2 linked regions of the Luteolibacter yonseiensis genome follow. The protein of the gene in region 1 binds, or shares a complex with, the protein of each later gene. Links are inferred from orthologs where the notes say so. Each region holds a gene or a part of one and is shown on either strand. Other genes may lie near its edges.

The links. Proteins that work in one complex are often made in the same cells at the same time.
Region 2: the proteins of nuoD (region 1) and JIN84_RS19995 are in contact, whole or in part, in a cryo-EM structure (PDB 6ZJN), measured with the Thermus thermophilus proteins. The link is inferred for Luteolibacter yonseiensis from one-to-one orthologs. Residues at the interface, in WP_223903221.1 of Thermus thermophilus: Pro35, Ser36, Asp139, Gly141, Ala142; in WP_096411122.1 of Thermus thermophilus: Ala224, Glu225, Gln226, Glu227, Ala295, Trp297, Phe298, Arg299.

Annotation. Positions count from the first base shown.
Region 1 is NZ_JAENIK010000011.1:1,228,240-1,234,078, forward strand. What follows is about bases 1,213-4,100. They hold nuoD (NADH dehydrogenase (quinone) subunit D), read left to right. Parts: upstream 1,213-1,970; coding sequence 1,971-3,230; downstream 3,231-4,100. Other genes in these bases: JIN84_RS14880 (hypothetical protein), read left to right, coding at 1,213-1,906; JIN84_RS14890 (thioredoxin-like domain-containing protein), read left to right, coding at 3,247-3,987; JIN84_RS14895 (NADH-quinone oxidoreductase subunit NuoE family protein), read left to right, coding at 4,021-4,100. In the rest of the region: more of JIN84_RS14880, read left to right, coding at 1-1,212; more of JIN84_RS14895, read left to right, coding at 4,101-4,596; JIN84_RS14900 (glycoside hydrolase family 9 protein), read left to right, coding at 5,392-5,839.
Region 2 is NZ_JAENIK010000012.1:1,024,572-1,028,918, forward strand. The notes cover bases 1,476-4,347. They hold JIN84_RS19995 (complex I subunit 1/NuoH family protein), read left to right. Parts: upstream 1,476-2,217; coding sequence 2,218-3,477; downstream 3,478-4,347. Other genes in these bases: JIN84_RS19990 (NADH-quinone oxidoreductase subunit G), read left to right, coding at 1,476-2,187; JIN84_RS20000 (4Fe-4S binding protein), read left to right, coding at 3,505-4,071; JIN84_RS20005 (NADH-quinone oxidoreductase subunit J family protein), read left to right, coding at 4,195-4,347. In the rest of the region: JIN84_RS19985 (pyridoxal-phosphate dependent enzyme), read left to right, coding at 1-284; more of JIN84_RS19990, read left to right, coding at 424-1,475. UniProt on the Escherichia coli protein: NDH-1 shuttles electrons from NADH, via FMN and iron-sulfur (Fe-S) centers, to quinones in the respiratory chain. The immediate electron acceptor for the enzyme in this species is believed to be ubiquinone.

The DNA of each region.
Region 1 (5,839 bases):
CCTCGCCGACATCCTCGCCGTCCCTCTGGACCACGCGGGCCGCTGCATCCTGCTGCGCGCGCCCCGGGCCGGCTACGGCAAGACCCACCTCCTTTCCCGGACCCAGCACCGGCTCGGCGCGGTGAACGAATTCATCCCCCTGCACGCCGCCTCGGGCTTCAGGATCGATGCCGCCACCGTCACCTCGGACATCCTGCGGCGGCTGGTGCGCCAGCTTCCCGCCTCGGGCGGGCTGACCACCCTGGACCTGCTGGTGCGCCGCTTGTTCGCCTCCTCGCTTGAGCCGCTCGTCAGCTCCGGAGAAGTGCCGTCCGAGGACCGCGTGGGCGCGCTCGCCGCCCTGCGGAACCGCCCGGTGGAGACCTTCGATTTCCACCACCCCTACGCCGCCACCGCCCACTGGGCGAAGGAAAACTTCGAGCTCCTCAGCCAGCGCCTCAGCTACGAACTCGCCCAGCGCAGCGGCCAAGCCGTCCGCGAGGTGGATTTCTGGGTGGGCGTGTTTTTCCGCTTTTCCTCCTCCGCCCTCGACAATCCGGACCGCGTCCACGTGCTCACGGAGAGCATCCTGCCCGCCACCGGCACGGAAATGGAGCGGCTGGAGGCCCTGCTCGGCCTGCTCACCTTGTTGGTCCGCGTGGTGCTCGTCGCCGACGACCTGGAAGGATTCTCCACCGATGAAACCGCCGCCCTCCGGCTCGCCGCCTTCCTCGGTGCGCTCCGCCACTCGGTCGGCCGCGTCGATGTCATCCTCTCCCTCAATGACGACATCTGGCACAGCGCCTTCATCCCCCGCCTCAGCGGAGGACTCGCCGACCGCCTGTCCGAGATCGTCGTGGAACTCGAACCGCTCGGCGAAACGGAAATGGCGGCGTTGCTCGACTCCCGCGCGCCAGGAATGGGGAAACAACTGCTCGGCGGCATCGACCTCGCGAAATCCGGCACCCACCCGCGCGGCCTCATCCGCGCGGCAGGCCAGGCCTGGCTGAAGGCAAAAGCCCCCTCCGCCGGCAAACCCGTGGTCGCCGCGACCCCCGCTCCTGTGAATGCCCCCCTCGTCGCGAAGCCCGCGCCGGTCCCTCCTCCCTTGCCCGAGCCACCTGCCTCCATTCCGGTGCTGGCCCCGGTCTTCGAGCCCGCCCCTGCTCCAGCGGCCACTGGATTCCAATGCCCGCCGCCCCTTCCTCCATACGAGGATGCCAAGGTTTCCGCTCCGGCGGCCTCCGCTCCAACGGTGACCATCACCGGAGCCGCCGACTCCGGCACTTTCGCCACCCCGCCTCCACAGGAGAAAAAGACCCCGCCCACGCCGGATTTCTCCCAATCCGCCGCCACTCCGGAACCTCCGGACTCGCCATTCAAGATCGTCGAGGAAAAATCCGTCGCGGAAAAACCCGCACCATCCCCCTACGAACCACCGCCGGGGTGGATCCCACCCAAGCGGCAGCCCATTTTCCGAGACCAACAGGCCGAGGTCATCCAGCCGATTTTCATTTCCCAGCCTGCTGCCGCCGCGCCGGAAGCCACCTCCACCCCTGTGAGCGCCGCCTATTTCCAATCCTCCACGCCGGTCTTCCAGGCCGTCCACGAAGAACCCTCCAAGCCGCAACTCGCTCCGGAAACCGCCGTCGCATTCGCCGCGCCCGGGGAAAATGCTTCCCAACCCCCTGAAACGCCCGCTTCCCCGACATTCCAACTGCCGCCGGATTCGCCGTTCGAGATTGTCGCCACGGAAGAGGAACCCTCCGTGGCTCCAGCTCCGGCGTCAGCCCCGGCGCCAGCCGCTGTGCCTGCTCCGGCGGCCCCATCCACGTCGGAAAATCCACCGTCCAACGCCGCCGGCACCGACCGCGTGGACGACCTGCTGCGCCAATTCCGCGAACGCTACAGTCGCGGGAGCTTGTGAAAATTTTCACAAACCCCTTGCGAATCGGCCCGCTTTGGGTGCTTATTTCTGCGGCAAATCCGGCATGAGTACCACGACCCAAGAATTCGAAGCTCCCGACACCATCGCCCGCGCCGCCCGCGCCGCGGACAGCTACCATGCGGAAACGGACGATCTCGTCGGCGAGCGCATGGTGCTGAACATGGGACCTTCCCACCCGGCGACCCACGGCGTGCTCCGTCTCATCCTCGAACTCAACGGGGAAATCATCCATTCCGCCGATCCCGACGTCGGCTTCCTCCACCGGGGGGACGAGAAAATCGCGGAAAACATGCACTACAACCAGTTCGTGCCCTACACGGACCGCCTCGACTACCTCGCCCCGCTCGCGAACAACGTCGCCTACGCCTGTGCCGTGGAAAAACTCATGGGCTGGACGCTGCCACCGCGCGGCCAGGCCCTCCGCGTGCTCTGCTGCGAGCTCGCCCGCATCTCCTCCCACATGCTAGGGGTCGGCGTCTGCGCCATGGACGTCGGTGCGATGACCGTCTTCCTCTACACCTTCACCGAGCGCGAGAAAATCTACAACATGTGCGAGCAGCTCACCGGAGCCCGCTTCACCACCTCCTACACCCGCGTTGGCGGTCAATTGCGCGACATGCCCGCCGGCTTCGAAGCAACCGTCCGTCAGTTCCTCGACGAATGTTCCGTCACCATCGAGGAAATTTCCAAGCTTCTCGACAAGAACAAGATCTTCCTGGACCGCATGGTCGACGTCGGCGTCATCAGCCGCGAGTCCGCCATCGCCTGGGGCATGACCGGCCCGAATCTCCGCGCCTGCGGCGTCGAGCGGGACCTCCGCAAGGACAGCCCCTACCTCGGCTACGAGAAATACGACTTCGACGTCCCTATCGCCGATGAAGGCGACTGCTACGCCCGCTACCAGTGCCGCATGGAGGAGATGCGCCAGTCCATCCGCCTCTGCCGCCAGGTGCTCGACACCATGCCGGAAGGCCCGGTGAACCTCGCGGACCCGAAGAGCATCCTGCCGAACAAGGAGCGCGTGCTCATGTCGATGGAGGAGCTCATCCACCACTTCATCGTCTCCACCCAGGGCATCGACGCCCCGGCCGGAGAAGTCTATTTCGCGGCGGAGAACCCCAAGGGCGAGCTCGGATTCTACATCCACTCCAAGGGCGGCGGAGTTCCCTACCGCCTGAAGATCCGCAGCCCCTCGTTCTGCAACCTTTCCATCACCTCCAAGCTGCTCCCCGGCCACATGGTCTCCGACATCCCCGCGATCCTCGGCTCGCTGGACTTCGTCATGGGCGAGTGCGACCGCTGATCAGATCCTTTTCCCCATGAAAGCACTCCCCGCCATCCTCGCCTCGCTCTCACTCAGTGGATACGCTTCCGCCGCCTTTGAAAGCTGGACGAACAAGGAGGGGAAATCCGTCGAACTTGATCTCATGAAGGTCACCCAGGCAGACGGCCAGCCCCAGGGGGAGTTCAAGCTGCGCGACGGCCGCACCGCCATCCTCAAGGCCTCGGATCTGTCCGAGGCGGATGCGAAACGCCTCGCCGCATGGAAGCCCGCCGCAGCGGACACCGCCGCCACAGCCGCTCCGGCACCTGCCGCCGAGGTTGCGAGCGCGTTCGACAAGGTGCTGGATGGAAACCTGGTCTCGCTCAGTGGCAAGCGCCTCGCCGCGAAAAAGGATTTCGTCAAGCCCACCAAATACTACCTCTTCTATTATACCGCCTCCTGGTGCGGTCCGTGCCACAAGTTCACTCCCTCGCTGGTCGAGTTTTACAACAAGAACAAACCCGGCAACAACGAGTTCGAGCTGGTGCTGATCACCAGCGACAGCAGCGACGACGCGATGGAATCCTACGCCGGAGAGTTCAAGATGCCCTGGCCGCAGCTCAAGCTCTCCCGCACGGAGAAGTTCAAGAAGGAATTCAAATACCCCGGCGGCGGCATTCCCAACCTCGTGCTCACCGACACCGAGGGCAAGCTGATCAAGGGCAGCTACGAGGGCCAGACCTACGTCGGCCCCACCGTCGTCATGAACCACTTGGGAACCCTGTTGAAAAAGTAAGCACTCCGGTGCGCCAACAATCCGAACCATTCTATGTCCGCTTCCACGCTCGAAGAAACCGTCGCCTCGCACGAGACACCCGGCAACCAGTTCTACACGCCGTTCACCGTCACCGCCGAGCTTGAAGCGGAGGCGGACGAGCGCATCTCCCACTACCCGGCGAGCAAGCGCTCCGCCACCCTGCCGCTGCTGCACATCATCCAGCACAAGTTCGGCTACATCTCCGCGCCAGCCATCGAGTGGGTCGCCGCGAAACTTGAGATCGAGCCCATCAAGGTGCTTGAGGTCGTCACCTTCTACCCGGGCTTCCGCCAGTCCGCCCCCGGTAAATTCCACATCCGCGTCTGCCGCACGCTCTCGTGCGCCATGGGCGGCAGCTACGAGCTGATGGAGCGCCTGTGCGAGCTCACCGGCATCGACCGCTCCGCCAGCGACTCCCACCATCACCCGATCAGCGTTTCTCCCTGCGGGAAGTTCTCCGTCGAGTTCGCCGAGTGCCTCGCCTCGTGCGGCAGCGCGCCCGTCTGCATGGTGAACGATGATTTCCACGAAGGAATCCCCGCCGGAAAAGCCGAGGAACTCCTCGCGAAATACGCTCCGCAGGTGTGATCCGCAAACGGCTTCCACACGGAGCGACCGGCTTCCGGCCGCTCCACCCCAAAGGGGATCATCGCTGAAACCAGCCTCCTCCGCACCAAAGGTGCGGAATGGGAAAGCCCGGCGCAAGCGCGGCACGGCCCCGGGGCATGCCATGATCATTCTACAGGTCCCATAGGGACGACATCCGTGGCACGCCGCTTCCCGGCGGATCAGCTCCCTTCCGGGCTCCGGTTTGTGCTTCGGGATCTTTTCCTAAGGCGTTGCCATGGGCTTGTATCTTTCCCTTTGGTTGCCAATTCCCACCTCCGGGGTGGAATGAACGAAACCGATTTCAACCACGTGTCATTTGATGAGCAACCTTGTTTGTTGCTCTCTTTCCGCCACCGCCAACCGGCATGCCGGTGAAGCCGTCTGACAGCGTGGGCCGGGATCGCGAGACATGGTTGAAATCCACCCACCATCCATCCATCGGATGAATCGCATCCAAATTCCCAAGTCCCTGTAAAAGAGGTTCCAAGCTTTCGCCAAAGCCACTATCGGGCTATCTTTACCATCCTGTTTGAAAAAAAATCAAATTTCCCGAAACTTTTTAGCAACCCCGGGGTTCGTCTCTTTTCCCTGGCGTAACCCATATGTCAGGAGCGCTCGTAACGGGTCGCTCGCCACCGGATGTTCCAACCCATAGATAATGAACATCCGTTTTTGCAATCGACTTAAAATAAGAGATTAAACATGCGTAAAAAATTGTTAAGCCACAGGCTTTTTCAGCTCGACCGACCGCGGAATGACAGTTATTTCTCAGCGATGGAGACAACTAACTTTTATAAAAAATTGAGTTCTTATGTCTTCTCCCTGTACGCCTTCGGGCTCGCCTTAGGCAGCGTGCAGGCTACGGAGATAGACGATATCGAGGGCCTCAAACTCGCGATGCCGCTGGTCGGCACTTCCGGGATCCGGGTCATTACGCCGACCTTGCTCGAAGTGGCCCGGGTCAACAGCAAGCCGTCGGGAGGGGCGCCGGATTCATGGAATTTCGTGGATTCCGCCGGAACCTTCAGCGTGCCTGCGGACAGCTACACCGTCACGGTCAACGAACAGACCGTCACCGCCACCGTTTCCGGATTCCGCCGGAGGCCTCTCTACGCCCCGCTCCCGTCCCGGGACCTGCGGGTGGACAACCGGATTTTCATCACTCTCCAGAACCCTCTCGTGAATGGCGACGAGGTCACCGTCACCACCTCCAACTGGGAGG
Region 2 (4,347 bases), on another replicon or contig:
GGGGAGACCTTTTGAAAAATCCGGCCTTCCTGCGCCTGGATTTCTACGAACGCCCCGGTGCGCTGCACGACTTCCTCGACCAGCGCATCCGCGGAAATGCCAGCCTCTGCTATTTCAACTACCGCCAGTCCGGCGAACGCATCGGACGGGCGCTCATCGGGCTGGATTTCCCCTCGCCCTATGAACGCGACGCCCTCCTGATGACCATCCCGAAACAAGGAGACGGCTACCGCCTGTGCGAACCGGTGGATGAGGCGACGAGGGAAAGGCTGAAAGGATTGTGACGACAGAACCGCAAACGGCGAATTCCGGCTTGTGAAAGTTTTCACAAAGCACGCTTGCCGCATGATGGTTGGCCAGACATAGTCCCGCGCGAGCACCGATGGACGACTCCTGCACATGCGTCCGGCGCTCTATCTAGCCATGAGCGACACACCTTCGGCGATTGCGGAACTGAAACTGCCTAAAGACCTTGCTGCCGAGAAAGGCATGGTCAACGTCCAGATTGACGGCGTATGGCATCAGTTTCCCAAAGGAACTCGGATGATTGAAGCCTGCCGCCAGGCACAGGTCACCGTCCCCCATTATTGTTACCATCCCAAGCTTTCCTCCCCGGGAAACTGCCGGATGTGTCTTGTCCAGATGGGCATGCCGCCCCGTCCCGCCCCCGGTCAGGAGCCGGTCCGGGATGAAAATGGCTACGAAATCATCGGCTGGATGCCACGCCCCGTCATCGCTTGTGCGAATACCGTGGGCGAAAACATGGGAATCCGCACCAGAGGCGAACTAGTGGAAAAATGCCGCGAGGGCGTGATGGAATTCCTCCTCATCAACCACCCTCTCGACTGTCCGATCTGTGACCAGGCCGGCGAATGCCGCCTTCAGGAACAATCCGTGCAACACGGCCGCGGTGTCTCCCGCTTCATCGACATGAAGGTGAAAAAGCCGAAAAACGTCGATATCGGCCCCCGCATCCGCCTCGACGACGAGCGCTGCATCATGTGCAGCCGCTGCATCCGCTTCATGGACGAGGTCGCCGGTGATCCGGTGCTCGGCTTCACCCAGCGTGGCACGCACACCACCTTGACCGTCCATCCGGGCCGTCTGCTGGACTCGAACTACTCTCTCAATACCGCCGACATCTGTCCGGTCGGCGCGCTGACCTCCAATGATTTCCGCTTCCAGATGCGTGTCTGGTTCCTCAAGGAAACGCCGAGCATCGACGTGAACTGCGGCACCGGCAGCAACATCACCATCTGGACCCGTGGAAACAAGGTCCACCGCATCACCCCGCGTCTGAACAACGACGTGAACTCCGCATGGATGCCGGATTCACATCGCTTGAATTTCCATCACATCGACAGCGACGCCCGCCTGACCGAACCGCTCGCCCGTGGTGCCGGGTCTTCCACCTTCGCCCAGACTTCCTGGTCCGCCGCCATCGCGGAAAGCGCCAGCCGCTTGAAATCCACACCTGTGGGCCAGACCGCCATCATCGCCTCCGGCCGCATGACCAACGAGGAACTCTTCCTCACCCGGGCTCTCGCCGCGGAACTCAACACCAGCCTTCTCGCCCTGATCCCCCGCTCCGGCGAGGCGGACGCCTTGCTCGTCGCTGCGGACCGCAACCCGAACACGGTCGGTGCGAAACTGATCCTCGGCACCGAAACCCCTTACTCCGGCCTCGCCTTCATCCGTGACGGAGTGCGCGACGGTTCCATCAAGTCATTGATCGTTCTCGGCGAGGACGTCGTCACCGACGCGGGATTCACCGCCGAGGACCTCGGGAAACTCGATTTCCTCCTGCAAACCAGCACCCTCGCCAATCCAACCGCCGAGAGCGCCCACATCGTCCTGCCTTCCGCAACCTTCGCGGAAAAACGCGGCTCCATGGTCAACCTCTCCGGCCGTCTCCAGCGCCTCAACCGCGCCGTCGAACCTCCCGCCCAGGCCCATGACGATTGGGAAATCCTCCGCGATCTCCTGCTTGCCCTTTCCGGCGGGAAAAACGAGGCCCACCTCATCGAGGATATCTTCAAGGCCATCGCGCAGAACGTGCCCGCATTCAACGGACTCACTCTTTCCAAGATCGGCCACCAAGGCACGCAAATCACCGAAACGGGTTACGAAATCCCACTCCTGAAGAACGAACGCGCCCGCAAGGCCGCCGGACTCATCAACGGTTGATCCTCCAATCTTTAATTTTCCCCGACCCAAATGCCGGACATTGTATTCCAACTCGCCATCATCATCACCAAGATCGTCGTCCTGACGTTCATGGTCGTGTTGCCTCTGGTTCCCGTTTCCGTTTATTTCGAACGGAGGTTTTCCGCGGTCATCCAGGACCGGGTGGGACCGAACCGGGTCGGCATTCCGTTCACGCTGCTGGGCTTCAAGAACGATTTCCACTTGTTCGGTCTGGTTCAGCCGATTGCCGACGGCTTGAAGCTTTTCCTGAAGGAAGATTTCACCCCCGAGCACGTCCGCAAGGCATTCTACTGGATGGCTCCGGCTCTGACGGTCGTTCCCGCGTTGATCACGGTCTGTGTGGTGCCGTTCGGCTCGCCGATCACCCTTTTCGGTCACACCGAGAAACTCGTCATCGCGGATCTCGATATCGGACCGTTGTTTGTTTTCTCCGTCGCCTCGCTTTCCGTTTATGGAATCACCCTCGCCGGCTGGGCATCGAACTCGAAGTTTCCCTTCATCGGCGGCGTGCGTTCGACGGCGCAGATGATTTCCTATGAAATCGCTCTCGGCCTTTCCATCATCCCGGTGCTGATGTTCTACGGAGACCTGAACCTCAGCAAGATCGTGCAATACCAGGCGGACAACGGCTGGTTGCTGCTGCCCTTCTGGAAAAACGGTCAGATCGGCCTGCCGGATCTCACCACCGCACTCTTCTGGTTCCCTGCCGCGATCGCCTTCCTCATTTTCACCATCTCGATCTTCGCGGAAACGAACCGCATGCCGTTCGACCTCCCCGAGTGCGAAACCGAACTCGTCGGTGGTTATCACACCGAATATTCCTCGATGAAGTTCGCGATGTTCTTCATGGGCGAATATGCCGCGATGGTCATCGGCTCCGCGCTCATCGTGACGCTTTTCCTCGGCGGCTGGTCGATCGGCTTCGGAATCGACGCCCATGTCGCGAAGCTGCACATCGGCGACATCTACTTCGGCGGACTGATCCACCTCGGTTGTTTCCTGACGAAACTGATCGGCTTCATCCTCTTCTTCATCCTCGTGCGCTGGACGGTGCCCCGGTTCCGCTATGACCAGCTGATGAAGCTCGGCTGGGTCGTGTTCTTCGAAGCCGCGCTCATCAACGTCTTCCTCGGCGCCCTCATCCTGGCGGCACCGGATCTCGCGGGAGTCATCATCGCCGTCGGCGCGGTGCTCCTTCTCGTCGTTACCGGAGCGGTGATCTGGGTCGCGAAAGTTTCCGAAGAACGCCCGAAAGTCCTGCGCGCCTAATCCCTTCATTTCCCAACATTTCCTCTCATGGCCGTCGTCAAACTCCAGCGCCCGAAGCTCAACTTCGGTGAGAAAATCTACTTCGGAGCCCTCATCAAGGGTTTCTTCCTCACCATGACCCACGCGGTGAAAACACTGCGGGGGAAATCCGCGGGTTCCAAGGAACTCGCTTCCTCCGGCCTCGGAGTGACCATGCAGTTCCCCGAGCAGCGCTGGGACTCGCACATGCCGGATTACTACCGCGGCGCGCCGACACTCGTCACCGACGAGCAGGGCCGCGAACGCTGTGTGTCCTGCCAGCTCTGCGAATTCATCTGCCCGCCGAAGGCGATCAAGATCAAGCCATCCGAAATCCCTTCCGACGATCCATGGGCGAAGGTCGAGAAGCGTCCCTTGGAATTCGACATCGACATGATCCGCTGCATCTACTGCGGCATGTGCGAGGAAGTCTGCCCCGAGCAGGCCATCTTCCTCCGCAAGGACTACCTCATCACCGGCCTCAAGCGCGCCGACATGGTGCACGACAAGACGAAACTCTACGAGATCGGCGGCACCCGCGTCGGCCTCGTGAACAAGTGGAACGAGCTGAAATGAGTTTGTTGCTCTCCAGCATCCGGCTTTTCAGGGAAGAAGCCCTTTCCGAAAAAACCGATGCTGACGGCTGCCCGCTCTCTTCCTCTCCGCTGAAAACTGAAAACTGAAATCTAGCAACTTCCCATGCCCAGCTACCTCTTCTGGCTCTTTTCCACCGTCATGCTCATCGGCGGCACGGCGGTCGTCGCGTTCCGCAATCCGGTGTCCAGCGCGCTCTCCGTGGTCACCTGTTTCGTCGGACTCGCCGGGCTGTTCATCGGACTCAGCGCGTTCTTC